One region of the Aliihoeflea sp. genome, then DNA from elsewhere that is predicted to be linked to it. Evidence: predicted binding sites of a transcription regulator. Region 1 holds the regulator's gene; each other region holds the start of a gene.
What was found. The regulator HrcA, encoded in region 1, represses chaperone genes, less so after heat shock. The targets are predictions, from matches to a motif close to GTTAGCACTCNCNNNNNGNGAGTGCTAAC.
Positions count from the first base shown of each region.

Region 2: the regulator HrcA is predicted to act here: its motif matches at 7,517-7,545, upstream of groES (co-chaperone GroES).
Region 3: the regulator HrcA is predicted to act here: its motif matches at 6,430-6,458, upstream of ACT6QU_RS18250 (co-chaperone GroES).

Region 1 is NZ_JBQVMV010000005.1:29,238-39,463, reverse strand. It holds gene ACT6QU_RS08465 (MBL fold metallo-hydrolase) at 1-39, opposite strand, end outside; gene ACT6QU_RS08460 (YebC/PmpR family DNA-binding transcriptional regulator) at 193-942, shown strand; gene ACT6QU_RS08455 (SelT/SelW/SelH family protein) at 942-1,226, shown strand; gene ACT6QU_RS08450 (MmcB family DNA repair protein) at 1,258-1,761, opposite strand; gene ACT6QU_RS08445 (L,D-transpeptidase) at 1,966-2,586, shown strand; gene ACT6QU_RS08440 (M20/M25/M40 family metallo-hydrolase) at 2,791-4,182, shown strand; gene ACT6QU_RS08435 (ribonuclease D) at 4,188-4,805, shown strand; gene ACT6QU_RS08430 (acyltransferase family protein) at 4,859-5,965, opposite strand; gene rpe (ribulose-phosphate 3-epimerase) at 6,171-6,860, opposite strand; gene rpsU (30S ribosomal protein S21) at 7,131-7,403, shown strand; gene ACT6QU_RS08415 (hypothetical protein) at 7,470-7,646, opposite strand; gene hrcA (heat-inducible transcriptional repressor HrcA) at 7,864-8,931, opposite strand; gene rph (ribonuclease PH) at 9,089-9,805, shown strand; gene ACT6QU_RS08400 (VOC family protein) at 9,987-10,226, shown strand, end outside.
Region 2 is NZ_JBQVMV010000012.1:20,581-30,806, forward strand. It holds gene ACT6QU_RS13610 (ATP phosphoribosyltransferase regulatory subunit) at 1-529, opposite strand, end outside; gene hisS (histidine--tRNA ligase) at 705-2,285, opposite strand; gene ACT6QU_RS13620 (DoxX family protein) at 2,610-2,990, opposite strand; gene fumC (class II fumarate hydratase) at 3,141-4,532, opposite strand; gene ACT6QU_RS13630 (YqaA family protein) at 4,580-5,017, opposite strand; gene ACT6QU_RS13635 (CsbD family protein) at 5,131-5,301, opposite strand; gene groL (chaperonin GroEL) at 5,446-7,095, opposite strand; gene groES (co-chaperone GroES) at 7,158-7,454, opposite strand; gene ACT6QU_RS13650 (hypothetical protein) at 7,626-7,985, shown strand; gene ACT6QU_RS13655 (TIGR01459 family HAD-type hydrolase) at 8,055-8,906, shown strand; gene ACT6QU_RS13660 (bifunctional riboflavin kinase/FAD synthetase) at 8,922-9,914, shown strand; gene ACT6QU_RS13665 (MipA/OmpV family protein) at 9,993-10,226, shown strand, end outside.
Region 3 is NZ_JBQVMV010000025.1:4,742-14,967, forward strand. It holds gene ACT6QU_RS18215 (ABC transporter permease) at 1-888, shown strand; gene ACT6QU_RS18220 (ABC transporter permease) at 885-1,673, shown strand; gene ACT6QU_RS18225 (ABC transporter ATP-binding protein) at 1,670-2,731, shown strand; partial or broken gene ACT6QU_RS18230 (IS5 family transposase) at 2,806-3,571, shown strand; gene ACT6QU_RS18235 (hypothetical protein) at 3,675-3,842, opposite strand; gene ACT6QU_RS18240 (hypothetical protein) at 3,920-4,312, opposite strand; gene groL (chaperonin GroEL) at 4,383-6,011, opposite strand; gene ACT6QU_RS18250 (co-chaperone GroES) at 6,059-6,376, opposite strand; gene ACT6QU_RS18255 (DUF1488 domain-containing protein) at 6,646-6,909, shown strand; gene ACT6QU_RS18260 (monovalent cation:proton antiporter-2 (CPA2) family protein) at 7,613-9,397, opposite strand; gene ACT6QU_RS18265 (DUF2188 domain-containing protein) at 9,787-10,026, opposite strand; gene ACT6QU_RS18270 (DUF5996 family protein) at 10,116-10,226, opposite strand, start outside.

The DNA of each region.
Region 1 (10,226 bases):
AACAAAAATGAAGAGAGCGGCGGCGAGCAGAAGTTTCATGGGCAGGGCTCCGGGCGAAGTCTGCCGCAGCGTAACCGCCGCATGAACGCCCCGGGGTCACGATTGCGCGAGGCCAGGCTTCTGGACGCCCATGGCGGTTTTCATTATAACCCGGCCAAATTTCCACTCAGCCGAACGATCGACAGGGGTGCCATGGCCGGCCATTCACAGTTCAAGAACATCATGCACCGCAAGGGCCGCCAGGATGCGGTGCGCTCCAAGATGTTTTCCAAGCTCGCGCGCGAGATCACCGTCGCCGCCAAGATGGGTGCGCCCGACCCCGCGATGAACCCGCGCCTGCGTCTTGCCGTCCAGAACGCCAAGGCCCAGTCCATGCCCAAGGACAACATCCAGCGCGCCATCAACAAGGCCGCCGGCGGCGAAGGCGACGACTATGCGGAAGTGCGCTACGAGGGCTACGGCCCCGGCGGCGTCGCCGTCATCGTCGAGGCCTTGACCGACAACCGCAACCGCACGGCCTCCAATGTGCGCGCAGCCTTCACCAAGTCCGGCGGCGCGATGGGCGAAACCGGCTCGGTCGCCTTCATGTTCGATCGCGTCGGCGAGATCGTCTACAAGCTCGAGGTCGGCGACGCCGACAAGGTGATGGAAGCGGCTATCGAGGCGGGCGCCGAGGACGTCCAGTCGGACGAGGACGGCCACACGATCTATTGCGCCTTCGAGGATATCGGCGACGTCACCTCCGCGCTCGAAGCAGCGCTCGGCGAGGCCGAATCGGTCAAGGCGATCTGGCGCCCGCAGACGGGCACGCCGGTCGACGAGGAAAGGGCGCAGTCGATCCTGAAGCTCGTCGCCACGCTCGACGACGATGACGACGTGCAGAACGTCTATGCCAATTTCGAGGTCGACGAGGCCACGATGGCGAAGCTCTCCGCCGCCTGATGACCGACGCTCCCCGGCCGCGCATCGCCATCACCTATTGCACCCAGTGCAACTGGATGCTGCGCGCGGCCTGGATGGCGCAGGAACTCCTCTCCACCTTCGGTCAGGATCTGAGCGAAGTCGCCCTCATGCCAGGCACCGGCGGCATCTTTGTCGTCACGCTCGACGGGCAGACCATCTGGGACCGCAAGGAAGATGGCGGGTTTCCCGAGGCCAAGGTGCTAAAGCAGCGCGTGCGCGACGTGGCATGGCCGCAGCGCGATCTCGGCCATTCGGACCGCTAGCCGCTTCCGCCTACGATCGGGGCAAGGCCCTTCAGCATTCGTCCCTTGGCTCGAGCAGCGGCACCGGCACGCCGGCGATCTCGGCCGCCGTGATCCGCGCCGCGGCGGCGCGCGCGATCCGCAAGGTCAGCGATTTGCGCAACGGTGCCGACAGCCGGTGCTCCGGCGCCTCGCGCATGATCTCGGCTCCGTATCCGTCCGACAGGATGAAGCCGCACTCTTCGGGGAAGATGTCGGCCGGCACGCCGGGATGGGTGGCGAAGAAGAGCCGGTCGGAATGGAGCCTGTATTCGGGCCATTTGCGGTCGACCCTGAAATCCTCGATCGACGTCTTGATCTCGACGATCCAGATATCGCCCTTGGCGGTCAGGGCGACGAGATCGGCCCGGCGCCCGGTCGGAAGGCACAGTTCCGGCAGGACGGATGCGCCCATCTGGGCGAAAAGCCGCTGGACGCCGCGACGCACGAGCAGGGCGCGGTCGGACTGGCGCCCGTCCGCGAGCGGATTGATGGAGACAGGAGAGACGATCGGCATGACACGATTTTCGCAGGATTCGCTCGCGCGGCAAAGAGTTTCGCAAAGGAAGCGGGTGCGAATTGTTGCGCTTTTGCCGCAGCGGGAGGTGCCAATGCGCTCGCAACTGCTCATTCAACCGTTTTTATCTTGGCAGAGCATGTCCGGCGCGAATAAATCGTGACCGAAGAAAGGTCGGCTTGCGGCCTTTGGGATCGCCCGTCGATGAACGCCTCGAAATTCGCAGTCGCCCTGACAGTTCTCGCCGGCCTTGGCCTTGCCGGCTGCTCGACCGACCTTGGCGGGCGCGTCTTCAGCGACAATTACGCCTCCGTGCGCGATGCGGGCTATCAGGTCCCCGCCGTGCCGCTGTCGAAGCTGCCGCGCCAGTATCAGCGGCAGATCGTCAAGTACCAGACGGACGAGAAGCCCGGCACGATCATCGTCGATACGAATGCCAAGCACCTCCATCTCGTCCTCGAAGACGGCAAGGCGATGCGCTACGGCATCGGCGTCGGCCGCGAAGGCTTCGAGTGGAAGGGCACCGCGCGCATCGCCATGAAGCGCGAATGGCCGCGCTGGACGCCACCCGCCGCCATGATCAAGCGCCAGCCGGAACTCGCCAAATGGCGGGGCGGCCAGCCCGGCGGGCTCGACAATCCGCTCGGCGCCCGCGCGCTCTACCTCTTCAATTCGGGCGGCGATACCGGCTACCGGCTGCACGGCACGCCCGAATGGGCATCGATCGGCCATGCGATGTCGTCGGGCTGCATCCGGCTCATCAACCAGGACATCATCGACCTCTACAATCGCGCCGAAAACGGCGCCAAGGTCATCGTTCTTTAGGCGAACCGTCCAGGCAACAGGACACCGCCATCAGGAAAGCCGGGCCGCAACGCCCGGCTTTTTTGTTTTCGCGGCATCGACCAGCGCCCCATGCCTGCGGCGCGCGGTCATCTCCTGCCGAACCTTCTGGCTCAACGCCTTCCCGCTTCCCGCCCCGCGCCAAACCGACTAGGGTCCGGCCCGATTGAATCGAAAGGCCTGCCCATGTCCGATATTTCCCCCGTCCTTTCCCGCCTCGACGCCGAGCTCGACGCCAGCGTCGAGCGCCTCGTGGACCTGATCGCGATCCCGTCCATCTCGACCGACGATTCCTATGCCGCCGAGTGCCGTCGCGCCGCCGAATGGCTGGTCGCCGACCTGCAGTCGATCGGCTTCGAAGCCTCGGTGCGCCCGACGGCGGGCCGGCCGATGGTCGTCGCCCACCACGCAGGCCCCGCCGGCAAGACTTCGCCGCATGTCCTCTTCTACGGCCATTACGACGTCCAGCCGGTCGATCCGGTCGAGCTCTGGAACGCCGATCCGTTCGAGGCGAAGATCGTCGAGCTGGACGGCGTCAAGGTCATCACCGGCCGCGGCTCGGCCGACGACAAGGGCCAGTTGATGACCTTCGTCGAAGCCTGCCGCGCCTACAAGGCCGTCCATGGCGAACTGCCCTGCGAGATCACCATCCTGTTCGAAGGCGAGGAAGAATCCGGCTCGCCTTCGCTGAAACCGTTCCTCGAAGCCAACGCCAAGGAACTGACCGCCGATTTTGCGCTGGTCTGCGACACGGGCATGTGGGACGCCGAGACGCCCGCCATCTCGACCGCGCTGCGCGGCCTCGTCGGCGAGGAGATCACGGTCAAGGCCGCCGATCGCGACCTTCACTCCGGCTCCTATGGCGGCGCCGCAGCCAACCCGATCCGCATCCTGGCGAAGATCCTCGCCGACATGCATGACGAAACCGGCCGCATCACCATTCCCGCCTTCTATGACGGGGTCGAAGAGACGCCGAGCCAGATTCTCGAATCGTGGAAGGGCCTCGGCGAGACGGCCGAGACGTTCCTCGGGCCGATTGGCCTGTCCGAGCCTTCGGGCGAAAAGGGCCGCCATGTGCTCGAACTGGTCTGGGCGCGGCCGACGGCCGAGTTCAACGGCATTTCCGGCGGCTATACGGGCAAGGGCTTCAAGACGGTGATCGCGGCCGAGGCCTCCGCCAAGGTCTCCTTCCGCCTCGTCGGCAGCCAGGACCCAGTCGCCATCCGCGCCGCGTTCCGCAAGTTCGTCGAGGATCGGATTCCGTCCGACTGCTCGGTGGAGTTCCATCCGCATGGCGGCTCGCCCGCCATCAATCTCGGCTACGATGCGCCCTTCTTGGTCAAGGCGCAGACCGCGCTGACCGAAGAGTGGAACAAGCCGGCGGTGATGATCGCGATGGGCGGGTCGATCCCGATCGTCGGCGACTTCAAGCGCATGCTCGGCATGGAATCGCTGCTCGTCGGCTTCGGCCTCGACGACGACCGCATCCACTCGCCGAACGAGAAATACAACCTCACCTCATTCGCCAAGGGCCAGCGCTCCTGGGCGCGCATCCTCGACGCTCTTTCCAAGGCTTGAACTCGATGACCGTTCGCTTCCATAAGGGCGATTTGCCCAATCTCGACAATTATCGCGGTCTCGCCGTCGCCATCGACACCGAGACGCTGGGCCTCAATCCCCATCGCGACCGGCTCTGCGTCGTCCAGCTTTCGCCGGGCGACGGCACGGCCGACGTGGTGCAGATCGCGCCCGGACAGAAAGAGGCGCCGAACATCGTCGCGCTCATCAATGATTCGCAGAAGACCAAGCTCTTCCACTATGGCCGTTTCGACATCGCGGTTCTCTACAACGCCTTCGGCGCCCTGGCCGAACAGGTCTTCTGCACCAAGATCGCCTCGCGCCTGACGCGCACCTATACGGATCGCCACGGCCTCAAGGACGTCTGCAACGAGTTGCTCGGCATCTCCCTGTCGAAGCAGCAGCAATCCTCCGACTGGGGCGCGACGCAGCTTTCGCCCGAGCAACTCGACTACGCCGCCTCGGACGTTCTCTATCTTCACCAGTTGCGCGAAAAGCTGCTGGAGCGCCTGCGCCGCGAGAACCGGATGGCAGAGGCCGAAGCGTGCTTCACCTTCCTGCCGACGCGGGCCAAGCTCGATCTGATGGGCTGGCCGGAAGAAGACATCTTCGCGCATAGCTGAAACGAAAAAGGCGAGCCGCGCGGCTCGCCTTTTTCTTGCGAAAGATCAGAAACTTACTCCGCCGCGACCATGCGGCCTTCCGCGCCGCGCCGGCCGTCGATCCGCGCCCAGTCGGGCCGCTCGAACAGGAAGCGGCCGTAGCCCGTCATCTGGATCAGGCCGTAGAGCATGACCGGACCGACGATGCCGGCGACGGTGACGAGGGCGGAGATCGTGCCGGTGTCGAGCCCGGTGCGGATCAGCACCGCGCGCGAAATCGCCATCGGCAGGAAAAAGGCGAGGTAGATCACGATCGAATGCGCGCCGAGCCAGGAAAGCCAGCGGCTCCACGGTCTTTCGGCGACCAGCGCCGCGACCGCGACCACCGCCAGCGCGCCGGCAAGGCCGAGGATGAGCGAGACGAAGGGCAATTCGGCAAGGCCGTGCGTCGCGCCGGACTGGTCGATCTCCGCCGTCAGGAGATGCGCCAGATGCGCCGGCGCAGGGGTGAAGACCAGCCAGCCATTGACCGGCGCCCACAGCGCCAGAATCGCCAGCGCCACGACCGGCCGGGCCTGCAGCCAGGCGGCGATGCGGAAGATGTTGGCGGCGAAGGCGTAGCCGGCGAAGAAGTAGACGAAGCGCGAGGCGAACTCGTCGGCCAACATCCACCCGGTCTCGATCGGCAGGATTTCCAGCGCCGCCGCAGCGGCGAAAACGAGCGCCACCGGCAGGTTCTTCACGAGGCGAGTGACGACGAAGAAGATCGGCAGGATGTAGATGAACCAGAGCGTTCCGAAGGGCTCGACGAAGGCCAGAAGATAGTGGTGCAGCGGCGCTGCGGCGCCCTCCTCCATCGCGATCCCCGGCGCTTTGAAGGCGAACTGGATGGTCAGCCAGAGCACGTAGAAATAGACGAAATGGACGACCTTGCGGTCGAGAAAGCGCATCCAGGGCCGGTCGATGACGAGGCCGAGGAAGAGGCCGGAAATCAGGAAGAAATCGGGCATCCGGAACGGCCGAGCGAACTCGACGACATAGTGTAGCCAGCCATGATCGTGCATCGCCTTGCCGACGCCGAGCGTCGAATGCATCATCACGACGAAGACGATGCAGATGCCCTTGGCGGCATCGACCCAGCCGACGCGATCGGCGAATGCTGCTCGGTTGGCGGTCTGCACTTGCGTTCACTCCGAACGATGAGGCTTTGTCCAGAGCAATACGCGGATAAGTTCGCCGATGTGTTAATGCGGGGTTAAAACCCGGCCGAAACCTTAACGAAAGCTGAAGTTTCGCGGTAAAAATTGCCTAAAATTCGCTGGAAACCAGCCGTTGATCGGAGGTTTCGGGCGAAAACGCGCAGTTTCCAGCGAGGCGCGGATAAGTTCAGGCGATCAGTCCGCGCGCGCCGTCCGACGCATCGCGGATTGCCGCGATATTCTTCGCATAGCTCTCGACCGAGTTGCCCTTGAAGACCGCCGAGCCGGCAACGAGGACGTTCGCACCGGCCTTCGCGACCAGCGGCGCCGTCTCCGGCGTCACGCCGCCGTCGATCTCGATGTCGATCGGCCTGTTCCCGATCATCGCCTTGATGCGCGCGACCTTCTCAACGACGGCGGGGATGAAGGCCTGGCCGCCGAAGCCGGGGTTGACGGTCATCAGGAGGACGAGGTCGAGCCGGTCGAGAACGTATTCGATGACGTTCTCCGGGGTCGAGGGATTGAGCGAGACGCCGGCCTTCTTGCCGAGGTTTTTGATCGCCTGAAGCGAGCGGTCGAGATGGGGGCCGGCCTCGGCGTGGACGGTTATGATGTCGCAGCCCGCATCGGCGAAGGCGGCGAGGTACTGGTCGGTCGGCGCGATCATCAAATGGCAGTCGAACACCTTGTCAGTGCGGTTTCGGATCGACTTGATGATCTGCGGTCCGAAGGTGATGTTGGGCACGAAATGGCCGTCCATCACGTCAAGGTGAATCCAGTCCGCGCCTGCCTTGACGACGGCTTCGACCTCGTCGCCGAGCTTCGAGAAATCGGCCGAGAGGACGGACGGGGCGATGAGGGTCGGGCTGGTCGTCATGGCTGCAGGATTTCCGAGGCGATTTACAGTGCGCTTCGCCTAAAGCCTTGGCGGGCCGGAGTCCAGAAGGGCGGAGTGATCCGGTTTTGCCTTTTGGCGAAAAGAGCCTATATAGAGGTCATCCCGCCCCTGCTTCGGGCCATTGTCCCGCAATCATGCCGCCCGGCGGCGCAGGGGTGTTCGGTCGGTTCCTTCCGGCAAAATTCGCTGCATCGGCCCGCTTCCGGCGGTGTTCGATGCCATTTCAATTCGAGAAAGGACAGGATCACATTGCAGGTCGTCGTACGTGAAAACAATGTCGAGCAGGCGCTTCGCGCGCTGAAGAAGAAAATGCAGCGCGAGGGCATCTTCCGCGAGATGAAGGCGCGCCGGTCCTATGAGAAGCCGTCGGAAAAGCGCGCCCGCCAGAAGGCGGAAGCCGTGCGCCGCTCGCGCAAGCTCGCCCGCAAGCAGGCGCAGCGCGAAGGCCTGCTGCCGATGAAGAAGAAGCCGGCACGCCCGACGGGCCGTCCGGGCGCACGCCCCGAAAGCTCGGCGGCATAAGATTTTGCTGAACAGCAAAAAGGCGGCCATCCGGCCGCCTTTTTTGTTGCAACGAGGCTGGACCCTTCAGTGCCTGTAGGTGCGCGGGCCGTCTTCGACGTCGTCGAGACGCTCGAGCAGGCTGCGCAGGTTTTGCGGCAGCGCGTGCTCGGCGCGCAGGCCGGGCATGCGATTGAGAAACCTGCGGTTCGTTTCCGAGCCCAGTTCCTTGACGATCACGGTGGAAAGTTCTGCCTCTCTCATCTCAATTCGCTTCCTTGCAGACATGACTCACAACCTCGTTTGCAGGAGAAGAACCGCCTTCGGGGCGGGTTGGTTCCGGAACACAGCGTTCCCGGCCACGAAACGATCAATTGTAGTAAAATTTGACTTAACCCTTTCTGAATCGCCCTTCGCCAACGGGTCGCGCGAAAGAATATTCCGCTGCGTCATGCCGTGATGGAAGCGTGTCGGCGAGATTTCAGCCGAGCATGCGGGTGATGATCTGGGCGGTGTAGTCGACCATCGGAACGATGCGGGCATAGTTCAGCCGGGTCGGGCCGATGACGCCGAGCGCGCCGATGACGCGGGCGTCCTTGTCGCGATAGGGCGCGACGACGAGCGAGGAACCGGAGAGCGAAAAGAGCTTGTTTTCCGAGCCGATGAAGATGCGAACGCCCGGTCCTTCCTCGGCCAGGTCGAGAAGCTGCAGCATCCCGTCCTTGGTTTCGAGGTCCTCGAAGAGATGGCGCAGGAGTTCGAGATCGGCCTGGGCGGTAACGTTCTCCAGGAGGTTGGCATGGCCGCGCACGATGAGCCGGGCCTGAAGCCCCGAGCCCTCGCCTGCCCAGACCGCCAGCCCGCGTTCCACGAGGTCCTGCGACAGCGTGTCGAGGGCGGTGCGCGTCTCTTCCTTCAGCCGTCCGATCTCCGCCTTCGCCTCGGCCAGGGTCCGGCCGCGAATGTGGGCGTTGAGGAAGTTCGACGCCTCGACGAGCTGCGAGGAGGTGACGCCGGCCGGGAGATCGACGACGCGATTTTCCACGTCGCCGTTCTGGCTGACCATGACGGCGAGCGCCCTGGTCGGTTCGAGCCGGATGAACTCGATATGCTTCAGCGGCACCTCGCTCTTTGCGGTCATGACGAGGCCGGCGCCACGCGACAGGCCGGAGAGCATCTGGCTGGCGTCGGTGAGGATGTGCTCCAGCGTCTGGCCGGAGCCCGACGCGCGCACCTGCGCCTCGATCTGGCGGCGCTCTTCGGTGGTCAGGTCGCCCAGTTCCATGAAAGCGTCGACGAAGAAGCGCAGGCCGGCCTGCGTCGGTAGACGTCCCGCCGAGACGTGCGGCGCGTAGATGAGACCCAGATGCTCGAGATCGGACATGACGTTGCGCACGGTCGCCGGCGACAGCGAGCTTGGCAGCAGGCGCGACAGGTTGCGCGAGCCGAGCGGTTCGCCCTCGCGCAGGTAGTTGTCGACGATCAGCCGGAAGATTTCGCGCGAGCGCGCGTCCAGATTGGTCAGCGTCAGGTCGGTCAAAGGGTTCATTCAATCGCGATCTTCAAGCATTCTACCTCTGAATATAGGCATTTGCGCCCGGTGCGGAACTGGTGATCCATCGCGGCGGCCGGTTTTCCTTTGCCTCGTCATCCCGGTGGCGCTAGACGGGGGACGAACCTCAACCGAACGAAAAGAGCCCCGACCCATGCGGCCATCCAAGCGCCAGCCCGACGAAATGCGGGCGATCTCCTTCGAATGCGGCGTCTCCAAACATGCCGAGGGCTCGTGTCTCGTGAAGTTCGGCGATACGCACGTGCTGTGCACAGCGAGCCTCGAAGAGCGCGTGCCGGGATGGCTGCGCAATTCCGGCAAGGGCTGGGTAACGGCCGAATACGGCATGCTGCCGCGCGCGACGGGCGACCGGATGCGCCGCGAGGCCTCGGCCGGCAAGCAGGGTGGCCGCACGCTGGAAATCCAGCGCCTGATCGGGCGAAGCCTGAGAGCCGTCGTCGACCTGCAGGCGCTGGGCGAGGTGCAGATCACGGTCGATTGCGACGTCATCCAGGCCGATGGCGGCACCCGCACCGCGGGCATCACCGGCGGCTTCGTCGCGCTGCACGAATGCCTGCGCTGGATGGAAGCGCGCCAGATGGTGCAGGTTTCCAAGGTGCTGAAGGACCATGTCGCGGCGATCTCGTGCGGCATCTACAATGGCGTGCCGGTGATCGACCTCGACTATCCGGAGGATTCGGCGGCCGACACGGACGCGAATTTCGTCATGACCGGGCGCGGCGGGATCGTCGAAATCCAGGGAACGGCGGAAAGCGAGCCGTTTTCGGAGGCGGAGTTCGCGCAGTTGATGGGGCTGGCGAAGAAGGGCATCGCAAGGCTGGTGGATTTGCAGAAGATGGCGATGGGGTAGGTTTGTCGATGGTTGCGCCCTACGTTGCCCCCCTCTGTCCTGCCGGACATCTCCCCCGCATGGGGGGAGATCACGCGCGACCAGGTGTGCGATTGGCTGATCTCCCCCCTCGCGGGGGAGATGTCCGGCAGGACAGAGGGGGGCAACGTAGGGCGCAGCCTTTGATGCGGGGTGTCTCGCGATGACGCCGACATCGATCCTCGAATCCGCGCTGTATGTCGACGACCTCGACGCGGCCGAAGCCTTCTACCGCAACGTGATGGGCCTGCAACGCATCGCCAAGGTCGACGGGCGGCACGTGTTCTTCAAGTGCGGCACCGGCGTGCTTTTGCTGTTCGATCCCGCGCAGACGGTGAAGCCGCCGGCACCTGATGCCAGGCTTCCCGTTCCGCCGCATGGCGCGAGCGGTGCGGGACATCTG
Region 2 (10,226 bases), on a different contig from region 1:
CGGCGTCCAGCATCTCCTTGGAGCCGAAGGCGCGGGCGAGGCGCTTTTGCCAGCCGCGCGGCAGGCCGAGCGCGGCCAGCACCGCCTCGAAGACGCGCTGGTCGCCGATGGTGATCGTGAGGTCGTGGTCTGGGAGCACGCCGGCCAGAAGCGCATGGGCGTCGGCGATGGAGCGCGCATCGGCGCGGGCGATGTCGGTCTCGCCGAGATCCTCGATGCCGGCCTGGAAGAACTCGTTGCCGCCCTCGCGCCGCTGGCGGAACACCTCGCCGAGATAGGCGTAGCGGCGCGGCGTCCCGGCCTTCGACGCGATGTGGTCGATGCAGACGGGGATGGTGAATTCGGGCCGCAGGCAGAGCGCCGCACCGGTCTCGTTTTCGGTGAGGAAGATGCGCCGGCGAAGGTCCTCGCCGGCCATGTCGAGGAAGGGGTCGGCCGGTTGGAGAATGGCGACGTCGACCATGCCGGCGCCGCGCGCGTCGAAGATGGCGCGGATGTCGTCGGCGATCTGGGGAATGCGGGAGGTCATTGGATTGCCGCTGCGTTTGGCGAGGTCGGCGCTCTACGGCGCCCCCCTCTGTCCTGCCGGACATCTCCCCCGCATGGGGGGAGATCACGCGGTGTCGATGACGAGCCTAATCTCCCCACCCGCGAGGGAGATGCCCGGCAGGGCAGAGGGGGGCGCGACGAAACGAAAACCCTCGTCATTCCGCGCCGTCCCGATCCGCCTTCTGCGCCTCGAGCACCCGACGCACGGCCTCGATCAGCCCGCTCTCCGGCACGGAAAACTGCGCCGGGCGACTTTCGCGCCATTCGGTGTTGTCGGTGATGCCTTCGGCGGCCTTGGCGCCGGCGATCAGATCCTTGATCTGGACTTCGCCCGCCGCGCGCTCGTCGCCGCCCTGGATCACGACGCAGGGTGCGCCGCGCCGGTCGGCGTACTTCATCTGCGCCTTCATGCCCGCGCCGCCGAGATACATTTCGGAGCGGATGCCCGCCGCGCGCAGGTCTGCGACCATCTTCTGGTAGCGGCCGAGGGATTCAGTGTCCTTGTCCATGACGAGGACGACGACCGGCGCGAGAACGTTTGCGGTGTCAAGCTTGCCGAGATTCTTCAGCGCCGTGACAAGTCGCGAGACGCCGATGGAAAAGCCGGTCGCCGGAACCGGTTCGCCGCGAAAGCGCGAGACGAGGCCGTCATAACGTCCGCCGCCGGCGACGGAGCCGAAGCGTACGACCTGGCCGTCTTCGTTGGTGACGTCGAAGGTGAGTTCGGCTTCGTAGACGGGGCCGGTGTAGTATTCGAGGCCGCGGACGACGGAGGGGTCGATCTTGATGCGGTTCGATCCATATCCTGCTGCTTCGCAAAGTTCTGCAATTGTCAGCAGCTCTTGGGCTCCCTGCCGCGTTGTTTCGTTATGTGCAGCGCTCCACGTGATTTTTGCACTCGTAACGTTGTCGTAAAAGAGTGCTCCGTCGTTAGCGAATTCCATGTCGGAGAGATCTCGGTCGCCGGCGCTCTTTATATCGGACAGATCGTAAGCTTCGGCCGTTGCTGTCATGACGATGGATTGCTGCTCGTCAGTCAGCCCTGCGCCCTTCGTAAAATCACCGCTCTCATCCATGCGGCCTTTACCAAGCAGCGCACGAACCCCTTCAGGACCGAACTTGTCCAGCTTATCAATCGCGCGCAGCACGCCGAGCCTGCGTCCGGCATTCTCGTCGCCGCCGAGGCCGATTGCCTCCAGAACTCCGTCCAGCACCTTGCGGTTGTTCACCCGGATCACGTAGTCCCCGCGCTTGATGCCGACGGCTTCGAGCGTATCGGCCATCATCATCGCCATCTCGGCATCCGCCGCGACGCCCGGCGTGCCGACGATATCCGCGTCGAACTGCATGAATTGCCGGAACCGTCCCGGGCCGGGCTTTTCGTTGCGGAAGACCCAGCCGGAGCGGTAGGAGCGATAGGGTTTGGGCAGGCGCTCGAAGTTCTCGGCGACGAAGCGGGCGAGGGGGGCGGTGAGGTCGTAGCGCAGAGACAGCCACTGCTCGTCATCGTCCTGGAACGAGAAGACACCCTCGTTCGGGCGGTCCTGGTCGGGCAGGAATTTGCCGAGCGCGTCGGTATATTCGATCATCGGCTGCTCGACCGGATCGAAGCCGTAGAGCTCGTAGACCTCGCGGATTTTGGCGGTCATGGCGTCGACGGCGCGGATGTCGTCGGCATGGCGGTCGACGAAGCCTCGCGGAAGCCGCGCCTTCATTTTTTCCGCCTTGTCGACCATGTCTGAAATCCGCCTGCGATGATTGGAAAAGCGCCCGGAACGGGCGCGCCGTGTCGTAACCGATAGGAACGAAGGCGGCAAGTGTCGGGGAATGCTGGCCGACGGCAGCGCTCCCCCTCTCCGCCTCGCTGGCGCTCGGCACCTCTCCCCCAGAGGGGGCGAGGAAACGACGGCAGCGATGACGCTTTTTAGCCTGGTTTTCCTCGCCCCCATCGGGGGAGAGGTGGCTCGGGCGAAGCCCGAGACGGAGAGGGGGGCTTGCACCGCAAATGAAAAGGCGGGCCGGAGCCCGCCTTTGGCGACTGGAGATCGCTGTTTGAAAACTTACGCGCGGGCGGCGACGGAGACCGAGCCGGGACCCGAGACCGAGAGGGCGAGGAAGCCGCCGGCCATGGCGAGGTTCTTGAAGAAGTTGTTGAACTGGTTCTGGTCGGCGAAGTCCATGTGGCCGAGAAGGGCGGTGGCGACGCAGAAGAGCGCGAAGGCATAGGCGACATAGCGCGTCTTGAAGCCGACGACGATGGCGATGCCGCCGAGCACCTTGAGCGCGATGATGAGCCAGGTGACGAGCATCGGCGCGGGCAGGCCGAGCGAGCCCATATAGCCGGCAAAGCCGCCCGGCGCGGTGAGCATGCCGAAACCGGAAATGAGGAAGAGCGCAACCAGAAGGATGCGGGCGAAGAGAAGGACGGCGTCGTTGGTCATGGCGGTTTGAAACCCTTGGGAGGAGGAGTAGATGTCCCCTATCTACTTGCGCCCATGCAATTGTGCGAGCCGTCCCGCACGCGACACTACGTTCAGGATTGGTGAACGATGTGGGGGAGGGTGTTCACCGGTCAACAAGGGTTTTCCCGTTCACCCCGGGTGGATCATGTTCTCCGGCCGCACGATGCGGTCATAATCCTCAGCGGTGACATGCCCGCTAGCGATGGCTTCCTCGCGCAACGTCGAGCCGTTCTTGTGCGCGGTCTTGGCGATCTTCGCAGCGGCATCATATCCGATGGTCGGTGCGAGCGCTGTGACCAGCATCAGCGATTTCTGGACGAGCTCCGAGATGCGTTCCTCGTTCGCTTCGATGCCGGCGATGCAGTTGTCGGCGAAGGAGCGCGTGGCGTCGCCGGCAAGGCGGACGGACTGGAGGACGGCATTGGCGATGACGGGTTTGAAGACGTTGAGCTCGAAATGGCCCTGGCTGGCAGCCATGCCGACGATGGTCTGGTTGCCCATGATCTGCGTGGCGACCATGGTCAGCGCCTCGGCCTGGGTCGGGTTGACCTTGCCGGGCATGATCGAGGAGCCGGGCTCGTTTTCGGGCAGGAGGAGCTCGCCGAGACCGGAGCGCGGGCCGGAGCCGAGGAAGCGGATGTCGTTGGCGATCTTGAAGAGATCGGCGGCGAGGGCGGCGAGGCTGCCGTGGAAATGGACGGCCGCGCCGTGGCTCGCCAGCGCCTCGAACTTGTTTTCGGCCGTGCGGAAGGGCAGTCCGGTCAATTCGGCGACGCGGGCGGCAAAGCCCTGGTCGAAGCCGGCGGGCGCGTTGAGGCCGGTGCCGACGGCGGTGCCGCCCTGCGCCAGCGCGTGGACGTCGTGCAGGCTTTCCACGATCCGGCGCCGGCCGGCGACGAGGGCCGCGACATAGCCGGAAAATTCCTGGCCGAGGGTGAGCGGCGTGGCGTCCTGCGTGTGGGTGCGGCCGATCTTGATGATGTCGGCGAAGGCGGCGGCCTTTTCCTGCAGGGCGGAGATCAGGTGGTCGAGGCCGGGCAGGAGCGTCGCATGCGCCTCGCGCACGATCGCGATGTGGATCGCGGTCGGGAAGGTGTCGTTGGACGACTGGCTCATATTGACGTGGTCGTTGGGATGGATCGGCTTTTTCGAGCCCATCTGACCGCCCATCAACTCGATGGCGCGGTTGGCGATCACCTCATTGGCGTTCATGTTGGACTGCGTGCCCGAGCCGGTCTGCCAGACGACGAGCGGGAAATTGTCGTCGAGCCTGCCGTCGACGACCTCCTGCGCGGCCTCGACGATCTTCCCCGCGCGCTCCGCGTCGAGAATGCCGAGCGCGAGGTTCGTCTCGGCGGCAGCGCGCTTGACGAGGCCGAGCGCGTGGACGAGCGGCAGTGGCATCTTCTCGGTGCCGATGCGGAAATTCTCGATGGAGCGCTGCGTCTGCGCGCCCCAATAGCGGTCTGCGGGCACGTCGATTGCGCCAAACGTGTCGGTCTCGGAACGGGTTTCGGTCATTCAATGCTCCCTCGGTTGGTTGGCATATGGGGCATCGCAGGCGGAGTTCAAAGAAGCGAGGCGAGGCCGAGGACGAAGGCGTAGCGTGCGGTCTTGGCGAGGCCGACGATGACGAGGAAGACGAGCAAGGGGACGCGCAATATGCCGGCGACGACGGTCAGCGGATCGCCGATGATCGGGACCCAGGACAGGAACAGCGACCAGAGGCCATAGCGCGCATACCAACCTTCGGCGCGCGCGATCTGGGATGGGGAAGCCGGGAACCAGCGACGGTCGCGGAACCGGGTGACGAGGCGGCCGAGGAGCCAGTTGATGCAGGAGCCGAGCGTGTTGGCGAGGCTGGCGACGGCGAGGAGGGCGAGCGGATCGGCGGCGCGGGCGGCGTGCAGGCCGGCGAGCACGGCCTCCGACGTGCCGGGCAGGAGCGTGGCGGAGGTGAAGGCCGAGACGGCGAGCGCCCAAAGGGCGGCGAGTTCGCCGGTCATGCGGGGAGAAGGGATGCGGTCATGCCGCTTGGTGCCCCGCCGGGGCATGACTGGCAAGAGGGCTCGAAAAAGGGCGCCGCGGGGGCGCCCGTCAATTCGAATGCGGAGGCGTCTTACTTTGCGCGTTCGCGCGCGTTGCCGACTTCCTTCTGGACCTTGCCGGCGGTCTTCTCGGCCTTGCCCTTCATCTCGGTCTTCGTCGAGCCCGTCGCCTTGCCGGCGGCTTCCTTCACGGCGCCCGTGGTCTGCTTGGCGGCGCCCTTGACCTGATCCTTGTTCACCATCGTCATCTCCTTGGAAACACCGACGAATTGTCGGGCGCGAGAGGAACGCCGGTTGTGACCTTTGGTTGCAGGAATGCGCGATCACAAATGCGAAAAGGGCGCCCCGAGGGACGCCCTTTCCAATCAAGTAGGGAGGAGGACCTCCTAGAAGTCCATGCCGCCCATGCCGCCCATGCCACCGGGCATTCCGCCCGGCATGCCGCCGGCCGATTCCTTCTTCGGAGCCTCGGCGATCATCGCCTCGGTGGTCACGAGAAGGCCGGCAACCGAGGCTGCGTCCTGCAGAGCGGTGCGCACGACCTTGACCGGGTCGACGATGCCCATCTGGATCATGTCGCCATATTCGCCGGTCTGGGCGTTGTAGCCGTAGGTCTCCGAACCGTTGTCGAAGATCTTGCCTGCAACGATCGAGGCTTCCGCACCAGCGTTGGTCGCGATCTGGCGGGCCGGAGCCTGCAGTGCGCGGCGCACGATGTTGATGCCGGCTTCCTGATCGGCGTTCTCGCCCTTGGCGGTGATCAGCTTGGAAGCGCGCAGGAGGGCGGTGCCGCCGCCGGGAACGATGCCTTCTTCAACGGCCGCGCGGGTCGCGTTGAGGGCGTCGTCGACGCGGTCCTTCTTCTCCTTGACTTCGACTTCCGTCGAGCCACCGACGCGGATGACGGCGACGCCGCCGGCCAGCTTGGCAAGACGCTCCTGCAGCTTCTCGCGGTCGTAGTCCGAAGAGGTCTCTTCGATCTGCGCCTTGATCTGCGCGACGCGGCCTTCGATTTCCGACTTCTGGCCGGCACCGTCGACGATCGTCGTGTTTTCCTTGGTGATGGACACCTTCTTGGCGCGGCCGAGCATGTCGAGGCCGACATTCTCGAGCTTGATGCCGAGGTCTTCCGAGATCACCTGGCCGCCGGTGAGGACGGCGATGTCCTCGAGCATGGCCTTGCGACGGTCACCGAAGCCGGGAGCCTTGACGGCAGCGATCTTGAGGCCACCGCGCAGCTTGTTGACGACGAGCGTGGCGAGCGCCTCGCCTTCGACGTCTTCCGAGATGATGACGAGGGGCTTGGACGACTGGACGACGGCTTCAAGGACCGGCAGCAGCGCCTGTAGGTTCGACAGCTTCTTCTCGTGCAGGAGGATGTAGGCGTCCTCGAGCTCGGCGACCATCTTTTCCGGGTTGGTCACGAAGTAGGGCGACAGGTAGCCGCGGTCGAACTGCATGCCTTCGACGACTTCGAGTTCGGTCTCGGCGGTCTTGGCTTCCTCGACGGTGATGACGCCTTCGTTGCCGACCTTCTGCATGGCCTCGGCGATCATCTCGCCGATTTCCTTCTCGCCATTGGCGGAGATGGTGCCGACCTGGGCGACTTCAGCCGAGGTGTTGATCTTGGCGGCCGACGAAACGAGGTTCTTGACGACTTCCGAAACGGCCAGATCGATGCCGCGCTTCAGGTCCATCGGGTTCATGCCGGCGGCAACTGCCTTGGCGCCTTCCTGGACGATCGACTGGGCGAGAACGGTCGCGGTCGTGGTGCCGTCGCCGGCGATGTCGTTGGTCTTCGAGGCCACTTCGCGCACCATCTGGGCGCCCATGTTCTCGAACTTGTCCTCGAGCTCGATCTCCTTGGCGACGGTGACGCCGTCCTTGGTGATGCGCGGTGCGCCGAACGACTTGTCGATGACGACGTTGCGGCCCTTGGGGCCGAGCGTGACCTTCACCGCATTGGCGAGAATATCGACGCCGCGCAGCATGCGCTCGCGGGCGTCGCGGCCGAACTTAACTTCTTTTGAAGCCATTTGTCTTTGCTCCCGGGCTCAAGAGCCCTTTGAATGAGTGGATGGTTGGACGGGACCGGCTATCAGCCGATGATGCCCATGATGTCGGCTTCCTTCATGATCAGAAGGTCTTCGCCGTTGAGCTTGACTTCGGTGCCGGACCACTTGCCGAACAGCACGCGGTCGCCATGCTTGACGTCCAGCGGAACGAGTTTGCCGGCTTCGTCACGGGCGCCCGAGCCGACGGCGATGACTTCGCCTTCCTGCGGCTTTTCCTTGGCGGTGTCCGGGATGATGATGCCGCCCTTGGTCTTTTCCTCGGAATCGACCCGGCGGACAACCACGCGGTCGTGGAGCGGGCGGAACGTCGACTGTGTCATGTGACTTTGATCCTCGATACGGATGATGGTAGGGGTTCCCTCCGTCCGGAGAACCGGACTTCGTTAGCACTCCCATCAGGTGAGTGCCAACTGGCCGGTGAGATAGGCCCGCCGCAAACGGGAGTCAAGAAGCTGGCAACGCGAAGACGATCCTCCTTCGGCTTTTTCGGAATGTTCGGCCGCTCGTCCGACCTGCGCCAGCTCGACGCGGCGCTGCGCGGCGTCGACCTGCATCCCGCGCTGGTGCCCGAGGGCGTCAAGATGACCATCGTCAATCTGATGAAGGACCACGGCATCGACGAGATGCCCGAAGCCTATCCGGCCGTCGCGGAAATGTTCGGCTATTCGGTGATGGGCGCCAACGCGTTCGAGGCCGTGCATGGCGGCGAACGGCTGAAGGCGATCGAGGCGCGGGTGGAAAAGGCGCTGGAAGCGGGCGAGGGGATGGACGCGCAGCTTCTGCTGCTCGCGGTCCACGCAAAGCTGATCCAGCCCGAGATCGTGACACGTTACGGCATCGAGGCGACATGAAAGCGGATGACTCGAGGGCGGCGTTCCGCTAGATGCGGGACCATCTCCAATCGCGCTGACGAGCCTGAAATGCCCAATCTGATCGACACGCTGGACGACCTCGCCGACGGCTATTCCGTCATTTTGAGCGATGTCTGGGGCGTGGTCCACAATGGCGTCGACCCCTTTCCGGATGCCTGCGCGGCACTGAAGCGCGCGCGCCAGAAGGGCAAGATCGTCATCCTCATCACCAATTCGCCGCGCGTTCGCGACGACGTGGAAGACCAGCTCGCCGCGATCGGCGTGCCGCGCGACTGCTGGGACTATCTGGTGACCTCCGGCGACGTGACGCGCGATCTGATCGCTGAAGGCCCGCGCCGCATCTTCCATCTCGGCCTCGACCGCGACCTGTCGCTCTATGACGGGCTCGACGTCGAACTGGTCGAGGAGCAGGAGGCTTCCGGCGTCGTGTGCACCGGCATGTTCGACGACGAGAGCGAAACGCCCGAGGATTATGCGGAAATGCTGCGCCGTTTCCGCTCGCGCGACCTGCCTTTCATCTGCGCCAATCCCGACATCGTGGTGGAGCGCGGCGACAAGCTGGTCTGGTGCGCCGGCGCGCTCGCCCGCGACTACGCGCAGCTTGGCGGCCGCTCCTTCGTCGCCGGCAAGCCGCACCAGCCGATCTACGTCGCAGCGCTGATCCTCGCCGCGCAGGCGCTCGGCCGGCAGGTCAAGCCGCGCGACGTGCTGGCGATCGGCGACGGCGTGATGACCGACGTCAAGGGTGCGGTGTCGAACGACATCGACATATTGTTCGTCACCGCCGGCATCCACGCCCGCGAATACGATGCCGATGGCGCCCCGGATGTGGCGCGCCTCGCGACCTTCCTCGACAGCCACGGCTATGCGCCGGTGGCTTCTATCCCACGACTTCGTTAGGTGACCCTAGGCTCCATGCCCGGCGATTTCGCCCATATCTGCGGAAGCGATGCGCTGCCTGAACGCCTGCGCGGCGCCGTCGTCGCGATCGGCAATTTCGACGGTGTCCATCGCGGCCACCGCGCGGTGCTCGACCGGGCGCAGGAGGAAGCGCGGCGGCTTGGCGCGCCGGCGCTGGTGCTGACCTTTGACCCGCATCCACGCACGCTCTTCCGTCCCGACATCCCTCTCTTTCGCCTGACCTCGTCGGCGATGAAGGCGCGCCTTCTGGCAGCCTGCGGCTTCGACGGCATGGTCGAGCAGCGTTTCGACAGGGATTTGGCGGAGTTGTCCGCCGAAGAATTCGTCGCGACGATCCTCGTGGGACGGCTCGGCATCGCCCATGCGGTGACCGGCTTCGACTTTCATTTCGGCAAGAACCGAGGCGGCGGTCCTGCATACCTGATGGAGGCGGGCGGACGCCACGGCTTCGGCGTGACGCTGGTCGACGCCTTTCGCGACGAGGGGGCGGAGATCGTCTCGTCGAGCCGCATCCGCGAATTGCTGGCCGAGGGCGAGGTGGCGGAGGCGGCCGGGCTGCTCGGCTACCGCTTCGCGGTGGAGGCGGAAGTCGTCGGCGGCGAGAAGCTCGGCCGCACGCTCGGCTACCCGACCGCGAACATGGTGCTTTCGCCGGATGTGCATCTGGCCCACGGCATCTACGCGGTGCGAATGAAGCGTGCAGACGGCGCGCTCCATGATGGCGTTGCGAGCTTCGGCCGGCGGCCGACCGTTGCCGAGAACGGCGCGCCGCTGCTCGAGACGTTTCTGTTCGATTTTTCCGGCGATCTTTACGGCGAGACTTGCCAGGTCGGCTTCTTCGCCCGGTTGCGCGGCGAGGAGAAGTTCGACGGGCTCGACGCGCTGACCGCGCAGATGAAGCGCGACGAGGCGGAGGCGCGCGCCGTGATGGAAAAGGCACAGCCCGTGGGTGAACTCGACGCCGCGCTCCACTTCGCCGCGCTCTAAACATTTGTTTACTTGAGAAGGTGCTTCGTAGCGGGCATGGGCGATTGTGCGCGTGACGCGTGTGTCGAGGAGATGAGAATGTCGAAATTTGCAGTTGCCGGTGCCGTTCTTTGCTTCTCGACCATGCTGGCGACGCCGTCGCTCGCGCAGCCGGGCTGGTTTTCCGGCGACTGGAGCCTGACGCTCGGCGTCGCCGCGCTGTCGATTCCCGAATATGAAGGCGACGACAAGTATCGCTTCGTCGCGCAGCCCATCGTCTCGTTCGGCCGTCAGGGCACCGAGCGGCGCTTTTCCTCGCGCAACGACAACATC
Region 3 (10,226 bases), on a different contig from region 1:
ATGACCGACATCCCCCACGTTCCCGCCCCCCAACCCGCCCGGCGCTCGCTGTCGCTGGCGTGGCTCGGCGTCGTGCCGTTCCTCGCCTTCGCGCTCCTGTTCCTGATCCTGCCGACGCTGCAGATCATCACCGGCGCGTTCCGCAATCCGGCGGGTGAGTTCACGCTCGACAACATCGCGAACCTCTTCCAGCCGTCGATCATGTCGGCCTACTGGATCTCGATCCGCATCTCCTTCGCCTCGGCCTTTCTCGGCTGCCTGATCGGCTTCCTGATGGCGGTGGCCATCACGATCGGCGGGCTGCCGTCGTGGATACGCTCGCCGCTCGTGACCTTCTCCGGCGTCGCCTCCAATTTCGCCGGTGTCCCGCTCGCCTTTGCGTTTCTGGCGACCTTCGGCCGGCTCGGCCTCGTGACGCTCATCCTGCGCGATTGGTTCGGCATCAACATTTACGGCATGGGCTTCAACATCCTGTCCTTTTCGGGCCTCACGCTCACCTATCTCTTCTTCCAGATCCCGCTGATGATCCTGATCGTGACGCCGGCACTCGACGGGCTGAAGCGCGAATGGGGCGAAGCGGCCGCTATCCTCGGCGCCTCGCGCTTCCAGTATTGGCGCATGGTGGCGCTGCCGATCCTTTGGCCGACGCTGCTCGGCACCTTCGCGCTGCTCTTCGCCAACGCCTTTGGCGCCGTCGCCACAGCCTATGCGCTCACCGGCTCGTCGCTCTCGATCGTGCCGATCCTGCTCTTTGCGCAAATCCGCGGCGACGTGCTGCAGGATCCGCATCTTGGCTACGCGCTCGCCTTCGGCATGATCGTCATCACCGGCATCGCCAACTTCGTCTATATCTGGCTGCGCAGCCGCGCGGAGCGGTGGATCAAATGAAGGCGAACCGCTTCTGGTCCTGGCTCTTTCTCATTCTCGGCATCGCCTATTTCGCCCTGCCGCTGATCGGCACCGTCGAATTCTCGCTGAAGATGCGGCGCGGCGAATATTCGCTCGACGCCTATTGGGCGGTGCTCGCCGATCCGCGCTTTCAGGCGACGTTCGGCTATTCGGTGATGATGGCGGTGGCGACGATCATCGCCGGCGTGGTGCTGATCGTGCCGACCGCCTACTGGATACGCCTGAAGCTGCCGCACTGGCGGCCCTTCATCGAATTCGTCACGCTCCTGCCGCTCGTGATACCGCCGATCGTCATCGTGTTCGGCTATATCCGCCTCTACAACACCTCGTCCTGGCTGCCGCTGACGGGCACCGCGGCGGGCACGAACCTGCTCTTGATGTTCGGCTACATGACGCTGTCGCTGCCCTACATGTACCGCGCGGTCGATACGGGCCTTCGCGCCATCGACGTGCGCACGCTGACCGAGGCGGCCGAGAGTCTGGGCGCCGGATGGCTGACGATCATGTGGCGCGTGATCCTGCCGAATGTCCTCATCGCCGTCCTGTCCGGCGCGTTCCTGACCTTCGCCATCGTGATCGGCGAATTCGTGCTCGCCGCACTTTTGAACCGACCCGCCTTCGGCCCCTATCTCCAGCTCATCGGCGCCAACCGCGCCTACGAGCCCGCCGCCCTCGCGGTCATCGCGTTCGCGATCACCTGGGCATGCATGGGCCTGATCCAGCTTGTCACCCGCTTCCAGAAACACACGATGGCCCGCCGATGAGCTTTCTCGAAATCGCCAACCTTCAAAAGGATTTTGGCGGCACCCGCGTCGTCAAGGATTTCGACCTTGCCGTCGAGAAAGGCGAGTTCGTCTCGTTCCTCGGCCCCTCCGGCTGCGGCAAGACGACGACGCTGCGCATGGTCGCCGGCTTCGAGCAGCCGACATCGGGCGTAATCCGCATCGACGGGCGCGACGTGGTGAACCTCAAGCCCAACCAGCGCAATATCGGCATGGTGTTCCAGGCCTATGCGCTGTTTCCCAACATGACCGTCGCGCAAAATGTGGGCTTCGGGTTGAAGGTCGCCGGGCGGCCGAAGGCCGAGATCGATGCGCGCGTGGCGGAAATGCTCGAGATCATCAAGCTGCCGCACCTGGCCGAGCGCTTTCCGTTCCAGCTTTCCGGCGGTCAGCAGCAGCGCGTAGCGCTCGCCCGCGCGCTCGCCGTGCGCCCGCAGGTGCTGCTCCTCGACGAGCCGCTCTCCGCGCTCGACGCCAAGATCCGCGTGTCGCTGCGCGAGGAAATCCGCGCCATCCAGAAAAAACTCGGCATCACGACGATCTACGTCACGCACGACCAGGAAGAAGCGCTCTCCATGTCGGACCGCATCGTGGTCATGAACGAGGGCCGCGCCGACCAGGTCGGCACGCCGTTCGAGATCTACAACCGGCCGACGACGCGCTTCGTCGCGTCGTTCGTCGGTACGCTCAGCACGCTCGAAGGCCGTGTGGTCGACCCGGCAGCGGGCACCGTTTCGATCGGCGACGGCACCGTTTCGCTGGGCTATCGCCTTGCCGACCGGCAGGCGGGCGACGCGATCACGCTGGCACTGCGCCCTGAATCCGTGACGCTCGGCCGCGACGAGGCGCGCGGCGCGCATCTGTCCGGCACGATTCGCGACGTGTCGTTCCTCGGCTCGGTGATCCGCGTGCGCGTGGCAGTCGGCACCGGCACTGTCTCGCTCGACACCTTCAACAGCCCCTCCGCCCCGCCGCCCGAGCCGGGCGACCTCGTGACCGTGAGCTTCGCGCCAGGCGATCTGCTCGTGATGGAAGACTAGGTGACATACCCATAAACGAGATTCCCAAGGGCTCTGCGGTGTGATTCCCTTCCTGCAATCGACAGGAGGTGTTTATGGCGCGTTTCGATCTGACGGATTTCGAGTGGTCGGTGATCCAGCCGCTGCTTCCGACGAAGGTGCGCGGTGTGCCGCGCGCCGATGACCGCAAGGTTCTGAACGGCATCTTCTGGCGGCTGCGCACGGGAGCGCCTTGGGCTGACATTCCGGCGCGCTACGGTCCCTACACGACCTGCGTCAACCGGTTCAACCGGTGGCGCCGAGCCGGCCACTGGGTATTCTTGAAGCCGTATCAGCCGCTTACGACGGCGACGTGCAGATGATCGACTCGTCTTCGATCCGCGTCCACCAGCACGCCGCCAACGGCCAAAAAAAGACGAGCGATCCCGTTGCATGGGTCGCTCGCGCGGCGGCTTGACCACTAAGATCCATGCGCTGGTCGATGCCGAAGGACGTCCGATCCGGCTGAAACTGACCGAGGGCCAGGCTCACGACGGCCGCTCGGCCGCCGACATGTTCGAAACGCTGGAGGCCGGGCACATCCTTCTTGCCGACCGCGCCTATGACGGCGACGCGCTTCGCGCAGCAATGGCCGAACGCGGCGCATGGGCCAACATCCGATCCATGCCAAACCGCGTCAAAACCTTCCCGTTCAGCGCATGGGTCTACCGCCAGCGCAACGCGGTCGAACGGTTCTTCAACAAACTCAAACACTTCCGCGCCATCGCCACCCGATACGACAAGCGCGACGACAACTTCCTCGCTTCGGTCCAACTCGCATCAATCCGCATATGGTTGCGGAGTTATGAGTCGGTCACCTAGTCAATCCGTTTGACGCTGTTTCGCGACAGGTAGGAAAGCCAACCGTCCGACGCGACAGATGGCGGCCGCATTCACCTTGCGTTGCGGAAAGAGCGCGTGCCAATCAGATCAATCGGTTGTCTTCGGCTGTCTGCCTGTCGCGGCGGCGGGCACCGTCGGTGTCGGACTTCTGATGCCGTTCCCGTGCCGTTTTGCGGATCTGCTCGAACCGGTTCTCCTCGTCGTCCTTGGGCCTCGGCGGGGTGTCGGCCTTCTTCGTGAAGGTAATCATCGGTCTTCCTTGAAGGTTGGAAGTGAGGCTCGCCGGGAAATTCGTCCCGGCGACTGCCGTTTCAGGTCGCGCCAGTCTTACGCGGCAAGAGCGGTCGAACATCCTTCTGCGCCGCGCCGGTCGGGGGTTGTCTGCCCTGGCATTGTCGCCCATCCCCCCGCCTCAATAAACTGGCGCTTCTTGAAGCCGTCCGTGATCGCCTTGAACTCGACAAGTCGCGGCTCGGCATCCGGCTCAGCGTTGAAGCGTTCGACGCAGATGGCCGACGCCAGTTCGCCGCGCGCGACATCGCCTGCGGTCGTCGCCGCCGTGCGTGACGTGCCTCCGGTCACCCAGCCGCCCCAGCTGAAGCCAACGATGATCGCGGCGGCGACCGCGCCGATGCACGCCCAGACGAGCGTCGATTTCGTCGGCTGGTAATCGTCCCAGCGCTGGGACATGGATTTCTTGCTGCTGTTCTGCATGGCCATTGACGTGCTCCTTGCTGAGTGCTGTTGAAGGTCCGTTGGCGGCCGCGAAGGCCGAGGGGTTCGGCACCGCTCAGTAGCCCATGCCGCTGCCGCCATTGCCGGCCGCGGGCGCATCCTTAGGCGGTATGTTGGCGATCATCGCCTCGGCGGTGATCAGAAGAGCCGCGATCGAGCCAGCGTCCTGCAAGGCGGTGCGAACCACCTTGGCGGGATCGACGATGCCGGCCTTAATCATGTCGACATAGGTTTCGGTCTGCGCGTCGAAGCCCTGATTGCGGTCCTTGCTGTCCGTAAGCTTACCCACGACGACCGAACCCTCGACCCCAGCATTCTCGGCGATCTGCCTGACTGGCGCTTCGAGCGCCCTTAGCACGATGGAGATGCCTGCATCCACATCGGCATTGCCGCCCGCCAAGGCTGCAAGTGCGGACCTGGCGCGCAGCAGTGCCACGCCACCGCCTGGCACGATGCCCTCCTCGACCGCCGCGCGAGTTGCATTGAGTGCGTCGTCGATGCGGTCCTTCTTCTCTTTGACCTCGGTCTCGGTCGCGCCGCCCACACGGATCACCGCGACGCCGCCGGCGAGCTTCGCCAGGCGCTCCTGGAGCTTCTCCTTGTCGTAGTCCGAGGTTGTCTCCTCGATCTGCGCCTTGATCTGGCGCACGCGCGAGGCGATGGTGGCCTTATCGCCGCCGCCGTCGATGATCGTGGTTGTATCCTTCTCGATCACAACGCGCTTGGCGCGGCCGAGCATGGTGACGGCGACACTCTCCAGCTTGATACCTAGATCCTCGGAGATCATCTGGCCGGCGGTGAGCACGGCGATGTCTTCCAGCATAGCCTTGCGGCGGTCGCCAAAGCCGGGTGCCTTGACGGCCGCGACCTTCAGGCCGCCGCGCAACTTGTTGACGACGAGCGTGGCCAGCGACTCGCCTTCGACGTCCTCGGAGATAATGAGCAGCGGCTTGCCGCTCTGCACCACCGCTTCGAGGATCGGCAGGATCGCCTGAAGGTTGTCGAGTTTCTTCTCGTGGATGAGAATGTAGGGATCATCCAATTCCACGCGCATCTTCTCGGCATTGGTGATGAAATAGGGCGAGAGATAGCCGCGGTCGAACTGCATGCCCTCGACGACCTCGAGTTCGGTTTCGGCGGTCTTGGCTTCCTCGACGGTGACGACGCCTTCGTTCCCGACCTTCTTCATCGCCCTGGCGATCATCTCGCCGACCGCGACGTCGCCGTTTGCCGCGATAGTGCCGACCTGAGCGATCTCTTCCGAGGACTTGACCTTCTTGGCGCGCGCCTGGATTTCCTTGACGACGGCCACTACGCCGAGGTCGATGCCGCGCTTCAGATCCATCGGGTTCATGCCGGCAGCGACCAGCTTAGCGCCCTCGCGCAGGATCGACGCGGCGAGAACTGTCGCAGTCGTGGTGCCGTCGCCGGCAATGTCGTTAGTCTTGGAGGCGACTTCGCGAACCATCTGCGCGCCCATGTTTTCGAACTTGTCGGAAAGTTCGATCTCCTTGGCGACGGTGACACCGTCCTTAGTGATGCGCGGCGCGCCGTAGGCCTTGTCGATGAGGACGTTGCGCCCCTTCGGCCCGAGCGTGACTTTGACGGCGTTGTTGAGCAGTTCGACGCCGCGCAGCATGCGGTCGCGCGCATCGGTGGCGAATTTAATTTCCTTGGCGGGCATGGTGTTCGTCCAGTTGGGTCTTGCGGGTGGAGGCTCGGAGAGTCCGTTCAGGCGGCCATCTTGCCGGCCGCCTCGGTCTCCTCGATGATGCCCATGATGTCGCTCTCCTTCATGATCAGGAGATCCTCGCGGTCGATCTTCACCTCGGTTCCGGACCATTTACCGAACAGGATGAGGTCGCCGGCCCTGACCTCTAGTGAGACCAACTTGCCGCTCTCGTCCCGGCTCCCGGGACCGACGGCGATCACTTCGCCCTCTTGCGGCTTTTCCTTCGCAGTGTCGGGAATGATGATGCCGCCCCTGGATTTGAGTTCGCTATCCGCGCGTCGAATGACGACGCGGTCGTGGAGTGGGCGGAATTTCATTGGGTTCTTTCCGCGGCCGGCTCATAGGGCGACCACTGCGTCTATGTAGCGCTCTTGGCACTCGAAAGATAGGAGTGCCAAAAATATTTCCGTCCATTTCCAAAATATCGGATCGAGAAAATTGGTCGGTCTCATTGTTGAAAACACAGGATTTCTGAAGTTGCTTTAAGAGTTTCATCGGACGTATAAGTTAAATTCGGTTTTTCCTTGCTTCGCGATAGGTTCATTCATATCTGCAAGGGGCATTGATGTGGACGAGGAGCGCCGCAGTGACCCTAGAATTTCCTAACTGCAGCCGCAGCTTCGACGACACGCGCAACGCGGTTCGCTTCATCGGTCATGACGGCATGTTCGAAGTGCCGTTCTTCGTCGAGGCCGGCGCGCTGGCGAGGCCGGGCAGGGCGGCCCCGTCGGAAGCAGATTGCCTGACGGCGTTCGATGCCGCGCGCAAGTCGATTCACGGCGTGGCGCGCGAGGCCTATTCGCATGGTCGCCGAAGTTCCTATGTGCTGACAGCCACGGATTTCCTGTAGACATTTGATCGGCCGTCTGTCCCCTTGGTTACGGCGACTCACCGCGCGAATTCCTGCGCCTCAGTGCCTAAACCCAACCGCCGACTGTCCGGTGAAACGGGGTCCACTCCAGCAGCCTCGTGGTCAAAACTCCCCGCGGAAGCTTGTGACCGGAATTCCGTGAGCAGCGTATCGGCGAGCTGACCGTCTTGTGATGAAAAGATGCGTGGAAGACATGCTGTCCTCCTTTGGTTGGGGCTAGGGTATGATCTGTGCCCTCAATCGGCAGAGCCCTGGAGTGCCTGCCGACGAAATGCCATAACACCAATCGATCGCTCCTGCCTAACGATCTGCCGGCTTGTTTGTCTCCGCTAGGCGCGGGCCTAACACAGAGTCTCACTCGTCAAGAAGAGGGCGCACTGTACCGTCGATGTGTGTGTGCCCCCTGAATGACAGCTTTCCCAGGTCCACTGCTCAGAAGCGGTCGGGCAGGAATCCACCCCATTGCCGAAGTTCGAAACCAGCGGCGTTACCGACCGATCGGAAATCGATTTCCGTCGCAACGGGGGCCGACTGCTGACGGTCCGGTTTCGGCGGAGAAACTCAAAGAGCCGATGTTCGCCCAACCACCCGATCCCGGTTGCAGAGTTCATGAGGGCTTGTCGAGGCGGGGGTATGTCTTCCAACCCGCCAGGCGCGGATCTGCAAACAAAGATCGCTTCGTCTAGAACGCATCTCCTTTTCTTTGCACTGGTTGTGCGGGGGTCAAAGGCTCGGGCACTGGCGTGGTGAGCATCTTGTCCCGCCCAGACATGATATCGCCCTGCACCTGTTCGGCCAGGCGTTGCATATCGCGACCGCGGACATCTTCCAGTGCCTCGGTTACTGTGACCTCATCCCAGCCAAGGCGGCGTAACCCCTCGGCCCCCATCAGCAGCGCCGATTCCACTGTCTCACGAACTTCAAAGTCCACTCCCGCGCGGATCAGTTCCATCGAATGGCCCCGATCGTAGCTGCGTGCCAGCACTGCCGCACTCGGAAATTCGTGCTGTACCTGATCGACAATGCTACTGACGGCGCGGCGATCATCGACACAGATCAGGACCACCTGCGCCTGCGCAGCACCCGAGTTGCGCAGAATGTCCAATCGCGTGCCATCGCCGTAAAAGACCTTGAAGCCAAAGCGCGCAGCCTCTCGGATACGGTCGGGGTTGTTGTCGATCACCGACACCTGCGCTCCCCGCGCCAGCAGCATCTGCAGGGCGATCTGACCAAACCGCCCGAAGCCGATCACCAGAACCTGCCCACGCAGCCCGCTTGCCGGATCCACGCCATCCAGCGCGGAACCGGGGTCGCGCAACAGCCTGTCGGCGGCGATTATGATCAGCGGCGTGATCGCCATGGACAGGATCACGACTGTCGAGAAGATTGCATTTTCCCGCGCATCGATGACCCCGCCTGCAACTGCGGCCGTATAGAGGACGAAGGCAAACTCGCCCCCTTGCGCAAACATGACGGTGCGGCGCAACGCCACCAGGTTGGCCCCGCCAAAGGCCCGCGCCGTGGCATAGATGGCAACTGCCTTGACCAGCACATAAGCCACCAAAATGGCGAGCAGGAACGGCCATTCCGCAGCGATGACGCCGAGGTCCAACGACATGCCGACGGCCAGAAAGAACAGCCCCATCAAAAGGCCTTTGAACGGCTCGATATCGCTTTCGATCTGGTGGCGATAGCTGGAGCTGGAGAGCAGTACGCCGGCCAGAAAGGCCCCCATAGCCATCGACAAACCCACCGTCTCCATCAACAGTGCGGCACCCAGCACCACAAGCAGCGCCCCGGCGCTCAGCACCTCGCGTGCACGCGCACGCGCCAGAAGTGAAAAGAGTGGACCGAGCAGCCAACGCCCAGCCACAAGCAGCGCCAACAGCCCGGCCAAGGCCAGTGCTGCCGCGCCGAGCCCATTCTCGCCTTGTCCGACAGGCGACAGGAAGGCCACGACCGCCAGCAAGGGTACGATCAGCAGATCCTCGAACAGCAGGATCGAGACGGATTTCTGTCCCTCCAGGCTGCCGATCTCCCCGCGTTCCTGCAAGGTGGACATTATGACGGCGGTCGAGGATAGGACGAACCCGGCACCTGCGATGAACGCTGTTACTGAGGGAAGCGCGAACACCACCATGCCCGCGAGCCACAGTAAGGCAATCGCAAGGCTCACTTGCGCCAGACCCAGCCCGAAGATCTGCCCCCGCAGGCCCCAGAGCTTCTGCGAGCGCAGTTCCAGCCCGATGATGAAGAGGAACATCACCACGCCCAGTTCCGCGAAATGCAGGATCGTGTCGGGGTCGGTGAACAACCCCAGCACCGACGGCCCCACCAGCGCACCGGCGGCGAAATACCCCAGCACTGACCCCAGCCCCAGACGCCGGAACAGCGGCACGGCAATCACTGCCGCTCCCATCAGCACCACCACCGGACCAATAGTCGGCCCCAATCCCTCTGCAGCCATCGGCTCGCTCCTCAAGACTTACAAAGCTGGCGCTGCAGCGCCAGGTGTCGTTCCCACTGTGGTGTCAGCCGCCGGATCACTTTCGGCGGCGAACGATGGTCCTCCGGTCTGGCCGATTCTCGCCGATCGCGGGGCCATGCGGCTCAAGGACCCGCAACATCGCCGGCGCACCTGGTTGAGACACAGATTGATCGCACCCAATGATCAGGGTCCGTGGGCTCGTCACGGGCTCGGCGTGCCGGTTCGCGAAATGGTCGCAGTAGCCGAGATGGTTGCATCTGAGGCACAAACGCAGTTGAGCCCGCCAACTGCTGACCTCAGGCAGTCCTTGCAGTCCAGCGCAGTGGGCCTGACGATCCGGCTGGTATGGGCAAAACTGCAGAATTGTCTCAGCCGATGGCCTGCGATTGGGGCCTATCACCGGCGCGCGAGAGTTCAGCGTGCCAGTGCCCGGTCGCGTCTTCCCAGATGATGCCGGTGGTCTCGCCAGGCCGCAGTTGCCTGCAGGCCGCCCGCCGGGCTGCGCCAAAGGCCGCGTCGTAGCTGGAGAAGGTTTCCGAATAGGTCTCGCCTGCTCGATAGGCCCAGCCACCGTCATGTTCGACGATCCGATAGGTCAAGTCGCTCATCTGCATCGCTCCTGCCGTTGGAGTGCTTCTGCCTGGTTCTCGCAGCGGAGACCGCTGGAATGAAGGCGAGCATCGCCGCCTTGCTTCCATCACCGGCGCAGCACGTCGTGCCATTCGGGATGGCGATCAATCTGCGCCTTCGCGAATGGGCAGAGCGGCATGATCTCGACGTGATCGCGCCGAGCATCCTCGATCGCCTG